4 regions of the Brevibacillus agri genome follow, and region 2 is predicted to be linked to each of the others. Evidence: riboswitches for the same ligand, from Rfam matches in the RefSeq annotation. Region 2 holds a riboswitch; each other region holds the start of a gene.
What was found. Region 2 has a riboswitch for cyclic di-GMP ahead of BA6348_RS23360 (GNAT family N-acetyltransferase). Riboswitches for the same ligand answer to the same signal wherever they lie in the genome.
Positions count from the first base shown of each region.

Region 1 (4,191 bases), 510 kb from region 2:
CGCAGGTGGCGCTTTTGCTTAGTCGTTTTGTTGGCGAACATGTGGTTACCAAATGCGCGGTCGCGCTTCAATTGGCCGCTTCCAGTCTTTTTGAAACGTTTTGCAGCAGCCTTGTTGGTTTTCATTTTAGGCATCTGAAAAGTCCTCCTGTCTAAACTACTATCTTACTTTTCCGCTTTCGGAGCCAGAATCATAATCATGCTGCGGCCCTCGATCTTCGGTTTACGCTCAGGCGTAGCGAGATCTTCACACTGAGCAGCTACACGCTCCATAACGCCAAGCCCGATTTCGGAGTGGGTGATTTCACGTCCACGGAAACGGATCGTACACTTCACCTTGTGGTGATCCTCCAAGAACTTGCGGACGTTGCGAAGCTTGGTTTGAAAATCGTGTTCTTCGATGTTAGAAGAAAAACGCACTTCTTTCAGCTCGATGATCTTCTGGTTTTTCCGTGCTTCTTTCTCCTTTTTCGCCTGCTCGTACTTGAACTTTCCGTAGTCCATGATACGGCATACAGGCGGTTTGGCTGTCGGAGCAACGTTTACCAGATCCAGTTCGGCTTCCTGGGCAATGCGCAACGCTTCCCTGAAGGGTACGACTCCCAATTGGCTCCCGTCAGCGCCGATCAAACGGACTTCACGGGCACGGATCGCTTCGTTGATTAACATTTGATCCTTGCTAATACTTGCCACCTCCGTCAATTTCGAGAAGGAACAAAAATGTGCGAACGCATCTGCGCCCGCACATATCTCACCTAAGCAATTTCATCAGATCCAAGGATCTTTGCATAAGAGTTACCTGTCAACAGTCGTGTCGGACGTCGACCCAGGTGAGAAGCTGGGCGCCTCTGCTTGTTCTCGAAGTATGAAGTGTTTATACACGCAACTTATAATACAAGGTAGAGTTGTCTTTGTCAAGGCTTATCGCTTTTTATCCTCCGATGTGGGACATTTCCACCTTCGGACGCTTTTGCAGCCCCGGCGTTTCGTCCAGCCGTTCTTCCGAATAGCGCTCGTCGCGCTTTTCCCAGATCGCGCGAATCTGCTCCTGGATTTCTTCGTCGCTTCGCCCGCTGCGCAGCGGCTCGCGCAAGTCATAGCCGGCGGAGGCGAACAGGCAGTTGTACATTTTCCCCTCTGCCGACAGCCGCGCCCGCGTACAGGTAGAGCAAAAGGCTTGTGTCACCGACGAGATCAGCCCAATCTCCTGATCGCTCCCCTCGTAGCGGTAGCGCGAAGCGACCTCGCCGAAGTAGTTCGCCTCGACCGGGACGAGCGGCATTTCTGCGCCGATCATCCGGACGATTTCGCTGGAAGGCACGACCTGATCGAGCTTCCAGCCGTTGCTGTTGCCTACGTCCATGAACTCAATGAAGCGCAGCGTATGGCCTTGCTCGCGGAAATAACGGGCCATCGGCAAAATGTCCTGGTCGTTGACACCGCGCTGGACGACCATGTTGATTTTCACCCCGAGTCCCGCTTCCGCCGCCGCGCGAATCCCGTCGAGCACAGCATCCACCGGATAGCCTCTGCCGTTTAACATGCCAAACCGCTCGTTGTCCAGGCTGTCGAGGCTGACGGTGACGCGATCAAGCCCGGCTTCCTTCAAAGCCTGGGCATGGCGGGCGAGCAGCGAGCCATTGGTCGTCATGGCGATATCGTGAACGTCCTCTATTTTTCGAATCATTCGTATTAATTCAGGCAAATCCCTGCGCACGAGCGGTTCTCCGCCCGTAATCCGGATTTTCCGCACGCCGAGCGCTGTGAATATTTGGGTCAAGCGGGTAATTTCTTCAAACGACAGCAGCTTGTGCTGCGGCAAAAATTCAAACTCCGGCCCGAAAATTTCAGCCGGCATACAGTACCGGCAACGAAAATTGCATTTGTCTGTCACGGAAATGCGCAGATCACGGAGAGGACGCTTTCGTGTGTCACGTACTTGCATCTGCTCTAGCACTGGTGGTCACCCTCCTTTTCCTGGCTGAGCCTGGCATGCCACTCTATCTCCAGTTTGTCTCGTATTGATGTCCAACATGCGATTCCGGCTTTTTATTAGCGTACCATATTCCGCCTGCGAACGGCTCCTGTTCCTGCACTTTTCGCTGTTGCAAAAGCGGTCGCAAGCCGATGAAAATCGGAAAAATGACCCGGTGCACGCCAATGTGCAAACCGTTTTTTTGACTATTCCCTTTTGTATAAACATAGGATAATATGACTATATATTATGCTCTATATATTCCTCTTCAATAAGGAAAGCGAAGATCAGCCGTTTGTATGTGGGCACTTGAATGGCTGGGAGCGAGTAGTGCAACCGACCCTATTTTCGTTGTAGAGTCGGTTTATTTTATCCCAGAACAAAGGCCTTGTCCACTGCTCAGAAACGGCAAGCTGCAGCAATGGCAATCGCCCCCTCTTTCTCAATTTTTGAGTAAATCAATAAAATGTAAAATTCGGAGGTCTGCATGCAATTTTTTGCAAAGAAAGCAAAGCCATGGAATGAGTATGTGAAAGCTTCCCACGCAACTGACATTACCGAAGTGGGCGAACGCGTGAAAGAGCGCCTGTCTTTTTTGGGCGTGGATCAGGATACATTGGCGCACGTCAAAGAGGCTGCTACCACGCTTTACCCCTTTAAAGCAGAGATCGTATCCAAGTTTTACCAGTCGATCACTAACGTTCCCCACCTCCAGAAGATCATCCTCGACAACTCCAGCCTGGAGCGGTTGAAAAAAACTTTGGAGGTCCACCTGGAGCAGTTTCTCACAGCAGAAGTCAACCATGAGTACGTGAAAACGAGAATTGTCATCGGGCAAGTTCACAGCCGCATTCATCTGACAGCCGATCATTTTATTTCTGCACACCATCTGCTGATTCAGATCATGACCACGATTTTGATGGAAAAATGGAGCAATCAGCCGCATCAGATGATGAAAATGGTCACCGCTGTGCAAAAATTGGCAGCATTCGATCAGCAACTGATTGTGGAAGTGTATATGGAAGAGACGTTCAAATCGTTTTTGTTCGGCATCTCCGGCATGCTCAACCATATGACCCAGCTCGACACGACGAAGCAGCTTATCTCGGGAATGGACGAGCAGATCGAGGAAAGCCACAGCGTCACCGCCGCAACGGAAGAAATGAGCGCCTCGATTCAGGAAGTCGCCAACCACGCGCTCAAAGTCGCGGAAGGGACAGACGAAGCGGTGCAATCCGCTGAACAGAGCAAACAGATCATCAATGCCGCTCTCGGCGACATCCGCCAGGTGGGCCACGTCTTTGTCGAGGTCATGAGCAGGGTAAACCAGCTCAATCAGGAGATTCATCAGACACAGGACGTCATCCGCATCATTCGGGAAATCGCCGAGCAGACCAACCTGCTCGCGCTGAACGCCAGTATCGAGGCCGCCCGGGCCGGAGAGCAAGGGCGCGGCTTTGCAGTCGTAGCCACTGAGGTGCGCAAGCTGGCCGAGCATACAAAAGAACAGATCAGCCGGATCACAGACAACATGGAGTCGCTGCAACAAGTTTCGAAGCGAGTGACGGAGCAGATGGACAGCACGAGCAAGCTGGTGGAGCGCAGCGTCGGGGAAGCCCAGTTCGCCGATGTCGCCCTGAACAAGATTGTGTCCACCATGCAGGAAATCAGCCAATCCACCTCGCAAATTGCCGCCATGACCGAGGAACAGGCTTCTTCTGTCACGGATATCGCCCACCGCAACTCCACGATTTTTGACCTGAGCACACATTCGCAGCAAATCGCCAAAGACACCGCGCAAATCATTCTCGAACTGAGCCGGAAAATGGATGAGTACCGCAAGACGTTCTTTACGATCAATGTCAAATTGAGCTACAAAGACATCGTGCGCGTGGCCAAAACGGATCATTTGCTGTGGAAATGGAAAATTTACAACATGTTCCTTGGTTTGGAAAACCTGGTCGCCGCAGAAATGGCCTCGCACCATCACTGCCGACTGGGGACGTGGTACTACAGCGACTTGCCGCCGCTTGTGCGCAACAACCCGACCTTCAAAAAGCTGGAGGAGCCGCACAAATTAGTACATTTTTACGCCAAGCAGGCAGTGGAAAAATACCAGGCCGAGGATCTCGCCGGCGCCCAGGAAGCGTACGAGCAGCTTCAACGGGCGTCCCATGAAGTCGTAACACTGCTTACCCGTCTGGAAAATGAGCTGTA
Region 1 is NZ_CP026363.1:4,260,347-4,264,537, forward strand. It holds gene rpmI (50S ribosomal protein L35) at 1-134, opposite strand, end outside; gene infC (translation initiation factor IF-3) at 165-668, opposite strand; gene moaA (GTP 3',8-cyclase MoaA) at 931-1,944, opposite strand; cyclic di-GMP riboswitch class II at 2,242-2,325, shown strand; gene BA6348_RS20885 (methyl-accepting chemotaxis protein) at 2,462-4,191, shown strand, end outside.
Region 1: it holds a riboswitch for cyclic di-GMP, as region 2 does, so the genes downstream of both, BA6348_RS20885 (methyl-accepting chemotaxis protein) here and BA6348_RS23360 (GNAT family N-acetyltransferase) in region 2, are expected to answer to the same signal.

Region 2 (4,191 bases):
GACAGCTTGGAAGATTCGGCCAGCTTGCGCACCTCGTCCGCTACGACGGCAAAGCCGCGACCATGCTCGCCTGCACGGGAAGCCTCGATGGTCGCATTGAGCGCCAGCAGGTTGGTCTGTGCCGAAATTTCCGAAATCGTTTGGATGATTTTTTCAATGGATTCCGTTTCTTTGTTCAGCTCTTGGATCAGCTTGTTCGTGCCTTGAATGTCCTTGATAAAGCGCTCGAAGTCGTTGCCGATGTTGCTGATGCGCTTGCTGCTTTCATTGGTCGCTTCTTTGGTCGATTCTACGTATTCGTGCATTTCGGTCACGGAGCGGGTCATGTCCTCTACCTGGAGGTTGGTCGTGCCCATCTCGCGGCGCAACTCGTTGGTGTTGTCGGTCTGGATCGAGAAGGAGCGCATGATCTCCTGAAGGGCAGCCACTGTCTCCACCGCGCGGACGTTGACGCCATCTGTAACCTTGTTCAAATTCTCCTGATATTCCTGGACGGAGTTGAGCGATTCGTTGATCTGGTCCAAAATGCGCTGCAGCGACTCTTTGGAGGCGATCGCTTGCTGCTTTTGCTCCTCGCTTTCCCGCTGCAGCTTGTTGTTGAAAACTGCGTGCATCATGCTTGTCGCCGATACGAAGCAGAAGGCCAGCAAGTAGTACATCAAATGAACAGGATCGGACGTGTAGAAAATCGCTTCGCCGTTCGTCAGGAAATAGTAGGTGACGATCCCCATGGCTGCGATGATGGTCAAGATGTTAATCAGTTTGTCCTGATAAATGCCCATGACCGCGACGAAGAACATGATCGTCATGATGTTGACCAGCCAAGGATCGAGTCCCACGATGACGAACATGAAAATGCCGATGACAGCGAAGTTGAAAAACTTCATGAAGGGAGCCATCTTGTCCCGCCAGGCTGGCCGGTTGGAAAGGTAGGCAAAAGGTGCGAGCACCCCGTACAAAATCCCCAGCACGGTTAAAACGAAGGAGAACGGAACCCCCATGATGAGGTTCACGATCTGGACGATGGTAATGATGCTCGCAAAAACAATGACCACCCAGTTATTTCTTCTTTGTAAGAGTTCCATGTCAGCTAACCTCAACTTTTATTTGTTTGCAAAGCTCTTGATACCAGGCAAATTCGGGCTTGTCCTTGTTCAAATAGGCTTCTTGCAGGTGGAAGACGGTCGGAATGGCATTCGCCCCTTTGTAGAAGACCATCTCTTTCACTTGCGTCGCTCTGACGTTGTATTTACGGTTAATCAACTGAAAAAAAGCCGGATCTGCCAAACCGACTGCATGCGTATATCCGTGTTTTTCTGCATAATCGATCATGAGGGCAACTCCCCATCGTCCCAGCTTTCCGCGGAACTTGGGCAAGACAGCGAAACTGTCCACTTCGACAACTTTCATATCGCTCGTCAAAACATCCTGAAACAAATTTTGCAGATAAGCAGAAGATTTTTCATGTGGTGTAAATTCAAAAGTCCCGCCTGGTTCGTCCTCATCCGACAACAAAAGATAGACGTCGGAACCATCTTTGGCGTATTCCATCTCGAAGCCCATTGAGGTCCAGACACTTTCCTTGATTTGATGGAAAAGTGCCAAAGATTGTGCTGAATCAACCAGTTTGTACATAATACTCCACTCCATTTTTCTCTCTCTTTGTTTTTTCATGTACAAGTCTAGTGTTGATCGATAAAATGGCGCCTCCTTTCTTCCATGTGAGCATAAAAAAGGCCATTCCCCATGCGGAAACAGCCCAAAGTCACCATCATCTTCCTGCTATGCTCATGATGTATGGCAACCCGGCTGTCATGGTCAAAGACTTTAGACCCGTGGTTTTGCGTCGCCACCTTTCGATGACTTTGCCTTTGTCATTCATTTGCGAAAAATGTATAGAAGTGTCGAATTATGCAAAATATAATCCAAGAGAAACAAACTTGTCAAGTTTTGGTAGGGTAAAGTAACCGATTGTTCATAAATAGTCGGCTCCAAATTGGTAGTTTGGACAGAGAAAGATGCGAGGAAAAACAGAGAAAAGATAGGAACATAGTCAGGTTGTGCCGGGACTTTTGCCAATGGCCGACTCAGCTACTTGCGCCTGATGCGTAACAAAAATTTACCATCCGTCCGATAACTAGAAAGAACAGGAGGGATGCGAAAATGAGTCAGGCCAAAACGATTGAGTTTCACTTTTCCGGTGGCGAGCTGGTTAAGATCGAGACAACCGAGCCGGAAGAAATCATCCAAATGGTCGCCAACCAAAAGGATGGGTGGCTGCAATACGATGACATCGTGATTAATGTAAGAAACGTTTCTTACATTAAAGTGCGCGATCTCGCTTAGGCTGCTTGCTTGCCAAAAAGGCCCTCGTTCACGGAGGGTTTTTTTTATTTTCGCTTGTGCCGGGAAAAGCACATTGACAAAGGAACGAACCTGAACCTATAGTGAGTATAAAACTAACTACTAAGAGGTCGGGATGGAAGACATATACAAGGAATTGCAAAAGCTCGGATTTTCCCAGTACGAGTGCAAGGCTTACATCAGTCTGCTCAAGCACTCTCCGATCACCGGATACGAAATCAGCAAACGCTCTGGCGTGCCGCGCTCCATGATTTACGAAGTCGTGGGCAAGCTCGTTGACAAAGGGGCTGTTTACACCGTGCCTTCCGAGCCTGTCACGTATGCGCCGCTGCCAGCAAGAGAGCTGGTCCGCAGGCTGCGCGGGCAGTTCGAAGCGTCCTTCGACTATTTGGAAAAAAACTTGTCGGCCTTAGAGTCCGAGCAAGAGATCGACGTCATTCGGCGAATTAGCGGTGACGAGCTGGTGCTCATGGAAATGAGGCAAATGATCGAGCAGGCTGGCGAGGAAGTGTGGCTGTCGATCTGGGAGCCTCAGGTGCCTTTTATCCAGGAGGCGGTGGACAGACGAACCGAAGAAGGGATTTCCGTCTTTACCGTTTTGTTTGGACAGCAAGAGACGCGCGTAGGGACGACGTATCACCATGACTATATGGCGCCTGATGTGGCCGAGGAACGGATGGGCGGGCATCTTACAATCGTCGCGCGTGATCTGGAGGAAGTGCTGATCGCCAACTTCACGCCAAATACGGCTGCCTGGGCGGTCAAGACGAAGGATCCGGCGCTCGTTCTGGTCGCTGTCGAGTACATTCGCCACGATATTATGTTTGCGGAAGTGACAAAGGTGCTCGGCCCGGATAAGGTCGAAGCGCTCTGGCGCAGCAAGCCGGACTTGTACCAGGTGGTCACCGGGAAGAGATTCAAGTAAGCGGAGCGAAGCAGGAGGCAAGCGCGCAAGCCGGAGTGAAATAAAGAGAGAGTGAGGGAGAAGCAGTGGGGCGAGAACAACTGCAAGTAGAAGCATTGTCGAACGCGGGTGAGCAGGGAAGCTTCATGCAGGGGGTCAAGGATTGCATTCCAACCTTGCTCGGGTATTTGAGCATCGGGTTTGCGGCAGGTGTGCTGGAAAAGACCGCTGGGCTGAGCATCATGGAAATTGCCTTGATGAGCATTTTGCTGTACGCAGGCTCGGCGCAGTTTATTGCTGCGGGCATGATTGCCGCAGGAAGCTCGGCGATGGGAATTATCATTACGATTTTGTTTGTGAATTTGCGGCATATTTTGCTAAGCGCGGCTCTGTCGCCCTACTTCCGCCATCTGACGGCGTTTCGGAACATGCTCGTCGGTTCGCTTCTGACAGACGAGACGTTCGGGGTTGCGATCAACGAGGCGGCGAAGCGCAAGCAGATCGACGAAAAATGGATGCACGGTTTGAATGTGACGGCTTACCTGAACTGGATTGCGGCCAATTTGGCGGGAGCCTATTTCGGACAGTGGATCGCCAATCCCGAGCAGTTGGGCCTTGATTTCGCTCTGCCGGCGATGTTTATCGGCTTGCTGGTGCTGGCGATGATGAGCCGCAAGCAAATCCGGCTCGATATCGTCGTCGCCATCAGCGCAGTCGTCATTGCTGTAGGCGTGTCTGTCTTGTATCCGGGCAACCTTGGCGTCATCGTAGCTACGCTGTGCGCATCGACAATCGGGATGGTGATCGAAAGATGGAAGTGAGATGGGATATCTTCCTCATTATTGTAGGCAGTGCGCTGGTCACGTTTTTGCCGCGGGTGCTGCCCTTGATGGTGCTGTCGCGCATGGAGCTTCCCGCGTGGG
Region 2 is NZ_CP026363.1:4,765,424-4,769,614, reverse strand. It holds gene BA6348_RS23365 (methyl-accepting chemotaxis protein) at 1-1,085, opposite strand, end outside; gene BA6348_RS23360 (GNAT family N-acetyltransferase) at 1,087-1,635, opposite strand; cyclic di-GMP riboswitch class I at 1,797-1,880, opposite strand; gene BA6348_RS23355 (hypothetical protein) at 2,164-2,346, shown strand; gene BA6348_RS23350 (TrmB family transcriptional regulator) at 2,480-3,289, shown strand; gene BA6348_RS23345 (AzlC family ABC transporter permease) at 3,415-4,089, shown strand; gene BA6348_RS23340 (AzlD domain-containing protein) at 4,080-4,191, shown strand, end outside.

Region 3 (4,191 bases), 1.4 Mb from region 2:
GAAATCAATCTGCATTTTACTGGCGACATTCACGCCATTACCGCGGCGCACAATTTGCTTGCGGCGATGATCGACAACCATATTTTCCACGGCAATCCGCGGGGCATCAATCCGAAAAAAATGTCTGGAAACGGGCGATGGACATGAACGACCGCGCGCTCAGAAATATCGTGGTCGGGCTGGGAGACGGCAACGGCATGACGCGCGAAGACGGCTTCATGATTACGACCGCATCGGAAATCATGGCGATTTTGTGCCTGAGCGAGAACCTCGCCGACTTGCGCGAGCGGCTGAACCACATCATCATCGGCTACGATTTTGAAGACAAGCCAGTCCGGGCGGAAGAAATCAATGCGGTCGAGGCGATGTGCGTACTGCTCAAGGAAGCGATCAAGCCAAACCTCGTGCAAACGATTGAGGGCACGCCAGTCATCGTCCACGGTGGTCCGTTTGCGAATATCGCGCACGGATGCAGCAGCGTGATCGGCACGAAGACAGCCTTGAAGCTGGCCGACTACGTCGTAACGGAAGCGGGCTTCGGCGCTGACCTGGGCGCGGAGAAGTTTTTTGACATCAAGTGCAGAAAAGCCGGGCTGACGCCATCGGCAGCAGTCGTGGTCATTACCGTGCGTTCCTTGAAGTACAACGCCGGAATCAAAGTGCCGGATTTGGCCGAAGAAAACCTCGCCGCATTGGAAAAAGGCTTCGCCAACGTGCGTCGCCATCTGGAAAACTTGCAGAAGTTCGGCGTGCCGGCGGTTGTAGCGATCAACCATTTTGCCACTGATACCCAAGCGGAGATCGACGCAGTCATGGCGCTGTGCCAGGAGGCAGGTGCCGAGGCGGCGCTGTCCAAGGCGTGGGCAGAAGGCGGAGAAGGCGCAATCGAACTGGCGAAAAAAGTGACGCGCGCGGCAGAGCGCCCTGGGCAATTCCGCTTTTTGTACGAAGAAGACCTCGGCGTGAAGGAAAAGATTGAGACGGTGGTCAAAGAAATTTACCGCGGCTCCGGGGTAGTCTTTTCGTCGCTGGCGACAAAAACGATCCAGAAGGTAGAGGAAATGGGGCTGTCCCATCTGCCTGTGTGCATGGCGAAGACGCCGTACTCCTTTACAGATCGGGCCGATCAGCTTGGCGCCCCTGTCGGTTTTACCATTCAGGTGAGCGAAGTGCGGATTTCGGCAGGAGCAGGCTTCATCGTCGCCTTGACCGGAAGCCTGGTGACGATGCCGGGACTCCCGAAGAAACCTGCGGCCGAATCGCTGTATGTGGATGAGCACGGCCACGTGGAAGGGCTGAGCTAAACGAAGAAGTCAAAAGTGGACGACAGGCTGACACCAACAACAAGGTGTCAGCCTTTTTGCGATTTTTTCGCAATTATTTCGCAGAAAGTAGTTTACTTGTCAAACAATTTGGGTAAAGATTTTGTGTGGAAAAAAATCCAAGCCATTATTTTAAAGTTAACCCACATTTTTCCGATGTTGTGCTATAGTATTTTTATACAGATAAAACGACAAAAAATGACAAAGGCAAACCTGTTGAAAGGCAGGGACGCAAAGCCACGGGTCTAAGGCAAGCAGAGCGCATCTTCTGCTGCTACGATAGCCGGGTTGCCATGCCGTACACGTAAGAAGGCTGTCCGGGTGGCAGTCTTTTTTGTTGCCAAAAAAAGATAGGAGGTACAGCGTGAGATGGAATCCAGTTTGAAGAAAAAGCTGATCGTCGTCATGTGCCTGCTCTTGATTGTCAGCTTGGGTACGGTCTGCGGTGCCAGCTACTACAGCTCGTCGCAGTTGCTGTCGTCCAGCCTGGACAAAGAAGCGGAACTTACGGCCAGCAATCTTTCCATCAGAATCGACAGCTTTTTCCAAGAAAAAATCGGAATTGTTGAAACGATCGGAGAGATGATTTCCGCCGACAACAATTTCGACCATGACTTGAAGCTGATTCAGGAGGCGCAGAAGAAAAACCCCGAGTTTGAGACGTTTTTCTTTTCCTATGACCTGAGCGGCAAAAAAGTCATCAACTTCAAGGGCGAGGAGACGAACCCGTCTGATCGTCCGCATTTTCAGGAGGCAGGACGAGGCGAGGGGAAAATCATCGTTTCCGAGCCGGTCGTGTCGCAGCGGACAGGCAACTACATCGTGACGATCATCGTTCCGCTGATGAAGGACAATCGCCAATACGGCTATGTCGGTTCGACCATTCCGATCAACGAGATTCAGAAGACGGTTTCCGAGGAGAAGTTCGGACATAGTGGCTATGCCTTTTTGGTGAGCAAAAAAGGAACGTATATTTGGCATCCGAACAGCGAAGTCATTTTGAAGCAGTCGGTGCTCGACAGCAATATTCCTGAGTTGAAAACCGCCTTTGAAGCAACGGCACAAGGCGGCCGCGGAGTCATTCAATACGAAGAGGGACAAGCGGCGCAATTCGCCTCCTACGCTTCGACCAGATTGAACTGGGGAGTGTTCATCACTGCTCCGGCCAAAGACCTGCACGCTCCGGTCAACGAACTGTCGATCAAGCTACTGGCTATTTCCTTGGTCGTTCTGGCGGTGGGCATCGTCTTCGTGTACTGGCTGTCGGTTCGTTTGGTTCGACCGATCCAGCGTCTGAACCAGGCCGTCAATGTCGTCGCCCAGGGCAATCTCACAGAGACGGTCACGGTGGCCGGAAAAGATGAGATCGCAGTGCTTTCCCGCGACTTCAACCAGACCGTCTCGCACTTGAAAGGCTTGATCGAAGGCGTGTCGCAATCGTCGGAGCAGGTGCTGCGCTTTACGCATGAAGTGTCGGCAGGAATTGAACACGCGACCGAAAACGTAAACCGGATCGGGACGTCAATCAACCAGATTGCCAGCGGGGCCGAGGCACAGGCTACCAGCTCCAAGGACGTCGCCTTGTCCATGAATGACATGGCGGCGGGGATTGTGAAAATTGCAGAGACATCCGCGCATGTGTCCGAAGCGGCGCGCGAGGCATCGGATCAGGCCGAGCAAGGCGCAGCAGTCGTCGAGCAGGCCGTCCGGCAAATGGGCAGCATCGGAGAGGGCACGACCAGAGCGGCTGAAGCCATTGAGCGCTTGAACAGCCGATCCAAGGAGATCGAAGGGATTCTCGATACGATCAGCCAGTTAACCTCGCAAATCAACCTGCTTGCGCTCAACGCGTCGATTGAGGCAGCGCGGGCTGGCGAGCACGGCCGCGGCTTTGCCGTCGTGGCGGGAGAAGTGAAAAATCTGGCGCATCAATCCGAGGAGTCGGCTGCGAAAATCGCGGCGCTGATCGGGGAAATCCAGCAGGATACCCGCCACGCGGTAGAAGTGATGAACACCGGCAATCGCGAGGCGCAGGAAGGCATTTCGATGATCGAAGAGGTGCGGGATATTTTCGCGCATATTTTGGAATCGTCGCGCAATGTTGCCGCCCATATTTTGGAGGTGTCGGCGGCATCGGAGGAAATGTCTGCAGGCTCTGAGCAGGTGAGCGCCTCGGTCGACGAAATGTACAACATTGCCAAGCTTGCCTCGGAAGACGCGCAGAAGGTCGTGGAGGCCACGGCCGAACAGTTGCAAGCCATTCAGGACATTGCCCGTTCGGTCGAGCAGTTGAACACGGTCACGGAGGAGTTGCAGCAGGGCGTAGGCAAGTTCACCTTGTAAGACCTTGTAAGGCTAAAGCCCGTCCCTGGTTAAAGGGGGGATGCCATGTAAGGGATGAGACAGCTCGAAACAGCAGATGGGCATGAGACAGACTGATCGACAATCGGGAGGAGAAGAAACTAATGAAAAAGTGGACAAAAAGAATGATGGCGAGCGCGCTCGCTGCAACGATGCTGATGACTGGAACCGGAGCGTTTGCTGCTACTACAGGCGCGCAAACCGGGCAGACCGCAGCAGTGGAAGCGGTCAAAAAACAGGAAAACAAACAGTTTGAGTCCCGCCTCGACGAGATTATCGCACGGGGATACATTCTCGTGGGCACACCGGGCGACTACAAGCCGTTCACATATTTGAACCCGAAAACGAACGAATTTGAAGGCTACGACATCGACGCGATGAAAGAGTTTGCGAAAAGCCTTGGAGTAGAAGCGCGCTTCGTGCAAACCTCCTGGCCGACGCTGATGGACGATCTGCTGGCGAACAAATTTGACATCGCGGTCGGCGGCGTGACCCGCAACACCGATCG
Region 3 is NZ_CP026363.1:828,953-833,143, forward strand. It holds partial or broken gene BA6348_RS04235 (formate--tetrahydrofolate ligase) at 1-1,304, shown strand, start outside; cyclic di-GMP riboswitch class I at 1,519-1,618, shown strand; gene BA6348_RS04240 (methyl-accepting chemotaxis protein) at 1,692-3,665, shown strand; gene BA6348_RS04245 (transporter substrate-binding domain-containing protein) at 3,788-4,191, shown strand, end outside.
Region 3: it holds a riboswitch for cyclic di-GMP, as region 2 does, so the genes downstream of both, BA6348_RS04240 (methyl-accepting chemotaxis protein) here and BA6348_RS23360 (GNAT family N-acetyltransferase) in region 2, are expected to answer to the same signal.

Region 4 (4,191 bases), 1.5 Mb from region 2:
ACAAAACCGGATCGCGCATGTTGATGTTCGGGGAGGACATGTCGATTTTGGCACGCAGCACTTTTTCCCCGTCCTTGAACTCTCCGTTGCGCATGCGCTCGAACAGGTCGAGGTTTTCCTCCACAGAACGGTTGCGGTACGGACTGTCTACGCCCGGCTCCGTCAACGTTCCGCGCAGCTTGCGCATCTCTTCGGCAGACAGATCGTCCACGTAGGCTTTGCCTTTTTGAATCAACAGCACCGCACGCTTGTACATCTCTTCAAAGTAATCCGATGCAAAAAACAGCCCGTCCCATTCAAAGCCAAGCCATTTGACGTCTGTTTTGATCGCTTCCACGTACTCAGTGTCTTCTTTCACCGGATTGGTATCGTCAAAACGGAGGTGAGCCTTGCCATTAAATTCGCTTGCCAGTTCAAAATTCAGGCAGATGGCTTTTGCATGTCCAATATGAAGATACCCGTTCGGCTCCGGCGGAAAGCGGGTAATGACTTCCTTGACCTTGCCTGCTTGCAGGTCGTCAATCACGATATTGCGGATAAAATTGGATGACGCTACCTTGTTTTCCAATGAAATCAACCTTTCACTTCACCTTTACATTCCATAATACTGATTCTCTTCCCAGAGTTCAACAAAATCGGGCCGTTGTCCGGCCCGCTGCGTCTACCACTCCTGCTCTTTTGGCCATCGCGATTGCGGCTGGCAGTACAGCGAAATGATCGAGTCGAGCGACCGCTGCTGTTCGGTAATGCCGCGAATGGTTTGCAAATGCTTAGGTCTTACGAGGTGGAGCAGCGGCTGTTCAACCTGATTGAACCGCTCGAAGGCGGCGGCTGCGATCTCATCCCATTGGCGATAGTAGCGCAGCAAGTCGTCAGGCATCACCCTTGAACGGCTCGTGCCCGGCTCCGGCAAACAGTCAAACGGTTCATCCAGGTTCAGCGTTCCGTAATCATCGGTCAGTTCCTCGCCCGGCAAAATGTCCCGCGCCGCCAGTTCCAGATCGTACATCGTCGCCACACAGGTCGCATGGAAGCTGTGGTTGACAAACCGGGCCTTATCCCAGCACAAGATGTATTTGCCGAACTGATTTTTGAACGAATATTTTTGCACGTCCTGTTTTCTTAATGGATCCAGTTTTTCCACAAATGCCGGGTCTAATACCTGATCGAGATCATCCTGGACCCAGACAATCGTGCCTTTGGGAATGAGCTTTGTCGCAAACACACCGTACCCGATCTCGTCGTTGATATAGCGAAGCTCTGTATCGGGATGCATCATGGTCGTTGTTTCACTCCTTGGCAAATGTGCCTTTTTATCATCATAAGCAGTTCGGCCAACAGAGGTGTGTGAATGTCGGTGAAAAACGCGTATTTCCCTGATGCTTCCTTTTTTCTAGATAAAAAGAAATTTCCTTATTTACCCCAATCGACAAATCGTCTATATTATTGACAAACAGGTTTAGGAAATTTTACCTGCAACATTTGCATTAATTTTTCATTGATATCGAAACGGCAAACCCGGGGAAATCCGGCGACGCAAAGCTAGAGGGGCTACCTCCGCACGAGCGGGCATGCCAGCCAGCTACCGAAATATTGATGTAGGACAAGACCAATGATCCTATATCATTGGTCTTTTTTTGCGCACTCATTGTCTGTTTTTGTCCATTTTTGTAGGTATAAGGAATTTTCTGTCTGTCCCGGTCAAGGAGGTGAGGCTGCGAAAAGCTGTCGGATTGTTGAACCTTTTCACCAAAATACAAGGAGGCTTCATGAGATGTCACTTTGGAAAAAACTTTCTGCCGTCGCATTGACCGCCGCTATCGGCCTGACAACATTCGCTCCGGTCCAAGCTGCCAATCGTCCAACATCAATGTCGCCAAATGCCATGGTCACAACACCTCACTATCTGGCTACAGCCGCAGCCCTGAAAACGTTGGAAGACGGCGGAAACGCAGTAGACGCCGCGATTACCGCCGCCTCTACCCTCGCCGTCGTCTATCCGCACTACACGACCATTGGCGGGGATAACTTCTGGCTCATTTACAACGCCAAAACAAAAGAGCTGAAAGCATTGAACGGCAGCGGACGAGCTGGCGAAAAGGCAACCATCGAATACTACAAAAGCAAAGGCTACGACAAAATTCCTTCCCGCGGCTATGAGTCTGCCAACACGGTTCCCGGCGTTGTTTCCGGCTGGTGGGAAGCCTACAACTACGCGCACAAAAGCATGGGCAACAGCAAGCTGCCTTGGCACAAGCTGCTGGAGCCTGCGATCGGGTACGCCGAAAACGGCTATCCCGTCTCGCCCAACCAGGTTTACTGGACCAAGTACGCAACAGACCCGACTGACAACGAGCTGAAAAATCTCCAGCGCTTCGAGGGCTTCCGCAAAACGTTCCTGAAGCCGAACGGAGAGCCGTATGCCGCAGGCGAAATTCTCAAGCAAAAGGACCTTGCCAAAACGTTGCGAATCATTGCCCAAAAAGGCGCCGACGGATTTTACAAAGGCGAAGTCGCGCAAAAAATCGTCGCCGACCTGCAAAAAAACGGCGGGCTGCTCACGCTGAAAGACTTCGAGAAGCATACCTCCACCTGGGCGGAGCCGATTACGGTAGACTATCGCGGCTACAAGGCGTACAACGTGCCGCCCAACTCCCAGGGCATGGCCTCGCTCTCGATTTTGAACGTGCTGAACAACTTTGACCTCAAGAGCATGGGCGAAGGTACGCCGGATTACTACCACACGATCGTCGAAGCGACCAAACAAGCTTTTGCCGACCGTGACAAATGGCTGACTGACCCGGCATTCGTGGATATTCCTGTGGACGAGCTGTTGTCCAAGCAGCACGGAAAAGAACTGGCAGCGCGCATTGACATGAAGCAAGCGGCAAAAGCGGTCGAGCCGCTCGATCCAAAAGGCGATACTACGTGGTTTGGCGTCGTGGACAAGGACGGCAATGCCGTGTCGATCATCCAGAGCCACTACTTTGACTGGGGCTCCGGCATCGTCGCGAAAGACACGGGCGTCCTGTTGCAAAACCGCGGCAGCTACTTCTCTCTGGACCCGAAACACATCAATCACCTGGAACCGGGCAAACGCACCTTCCACACGATCAACCCGGCGATGCTCTTTAAAGGAGACAAGCCTTACCTGCTCTACGGAACACAAGGCGGCGAAGGCCAGCCGCAAACGCAGGCGGCGCTCGTCACGCGCATCGTCGACTTCGGCTTCAGCGTGCAGGACGCGATTGAAGCGCCAAGATGGCTGCACGGCCGCAACTGGGGCTCTGCCTCCAACAACCTGAAAGTCGAAAGCCGGATTCCGCAGGACGTTCTGGACGAGCTGGTGAAGCGCGGCCATCCGGTCGAAAAGCTGGAAGCAGCCTACACCGATGCGATGGGCCAGTCCGGCGCGATCTTGATTGATCCGCAAACGAATGTGAAGTTTGGCGGCGCTGACCCTCGCGGGGAAGGCGCGGCAATGGGATATTAATCGCTCGTCAGGCTGCTGAGTCTTCTCGGCAGTCTGACTGTGCATTTCTTTCGGGCAGGCAGCGTTCTACGCAAGACAGAAAGAAATTGCCAAGCACGAATTTAGGAGTGGAAAAGCCTATGTTTTTGTTCAAAAAGCTGAGGAACAAAATGATTCTCTGGTTTCTCACCGTTGCAGTCATTCCTCTGGCCGTCGTTTCGCTGTTTATTACGAACAGCTTTTCATCCATCCTGATCGACAAGCAAAAAGCGTCGTATGTCGACCTGACCTCCAGTACCGCGATGGCGATGGATCAATATTTGGACCGGCGCATGACCGAAATTCAGGTGTTGGCCCGCACCTCTGATATTCAATCGGCTGACGCGGCGGCGAAAAACGAGTTCATCCGCAAGTTTACCGAAGAAATGAAGCTGTACGACGGCAATACGTTTATCGGCAGCGACGGAAAAGTATCCGCCGATACGTTCCCGAAAAGCGTCGGGATCGACCTTGGCGAGCGGCAATTTTTCAAGGACGGCATGCAGGGCAAACCGAGCTACTCCGATGTCCTGGTCGCCAAAACAACGGGCAACCGTTCGATCATCGTCGCTGCTCCCGTCACCGGCAAAAACAAGGAGGCGCTCGGCGTCCTGACCGGGCTTGTCAACGTGGACGAGTTCGCCGCGACGTTTCTGGCCAATCTGAACGTCGGCAGCGAC
Region 4 is NZ_CP026363.1:898,767-902,957, reverse strand. It holds gene BA6348_RS04570 (glutamine--tRNA ligase/YqeY domain fusion protein) at 1-577, opposite strand, end outside; gene BA6348_RS04565 (SET domain-containing protein) at 662-1,279, opposite strand; cyclic di-GMP riboswitch class I at 1,502-1,590, shown strand; gene ggt (gamma-glutamyltransferase) at 1,775-3,493, shown strand; gene BA6348_RS04555 (methyl-accepting chemotaxis protein) at 3,613-4,191, shown strand, end outside.
Region 4: it holds a riboswitch for cyclic di-GMP, as region 2 does, so the genes downstream of both, ggt (gamma-glutamyltransferase) here and BA6348_RS23360 (GNAT family N-acetyltransferase) in region 2, are expected to answer to the same signal.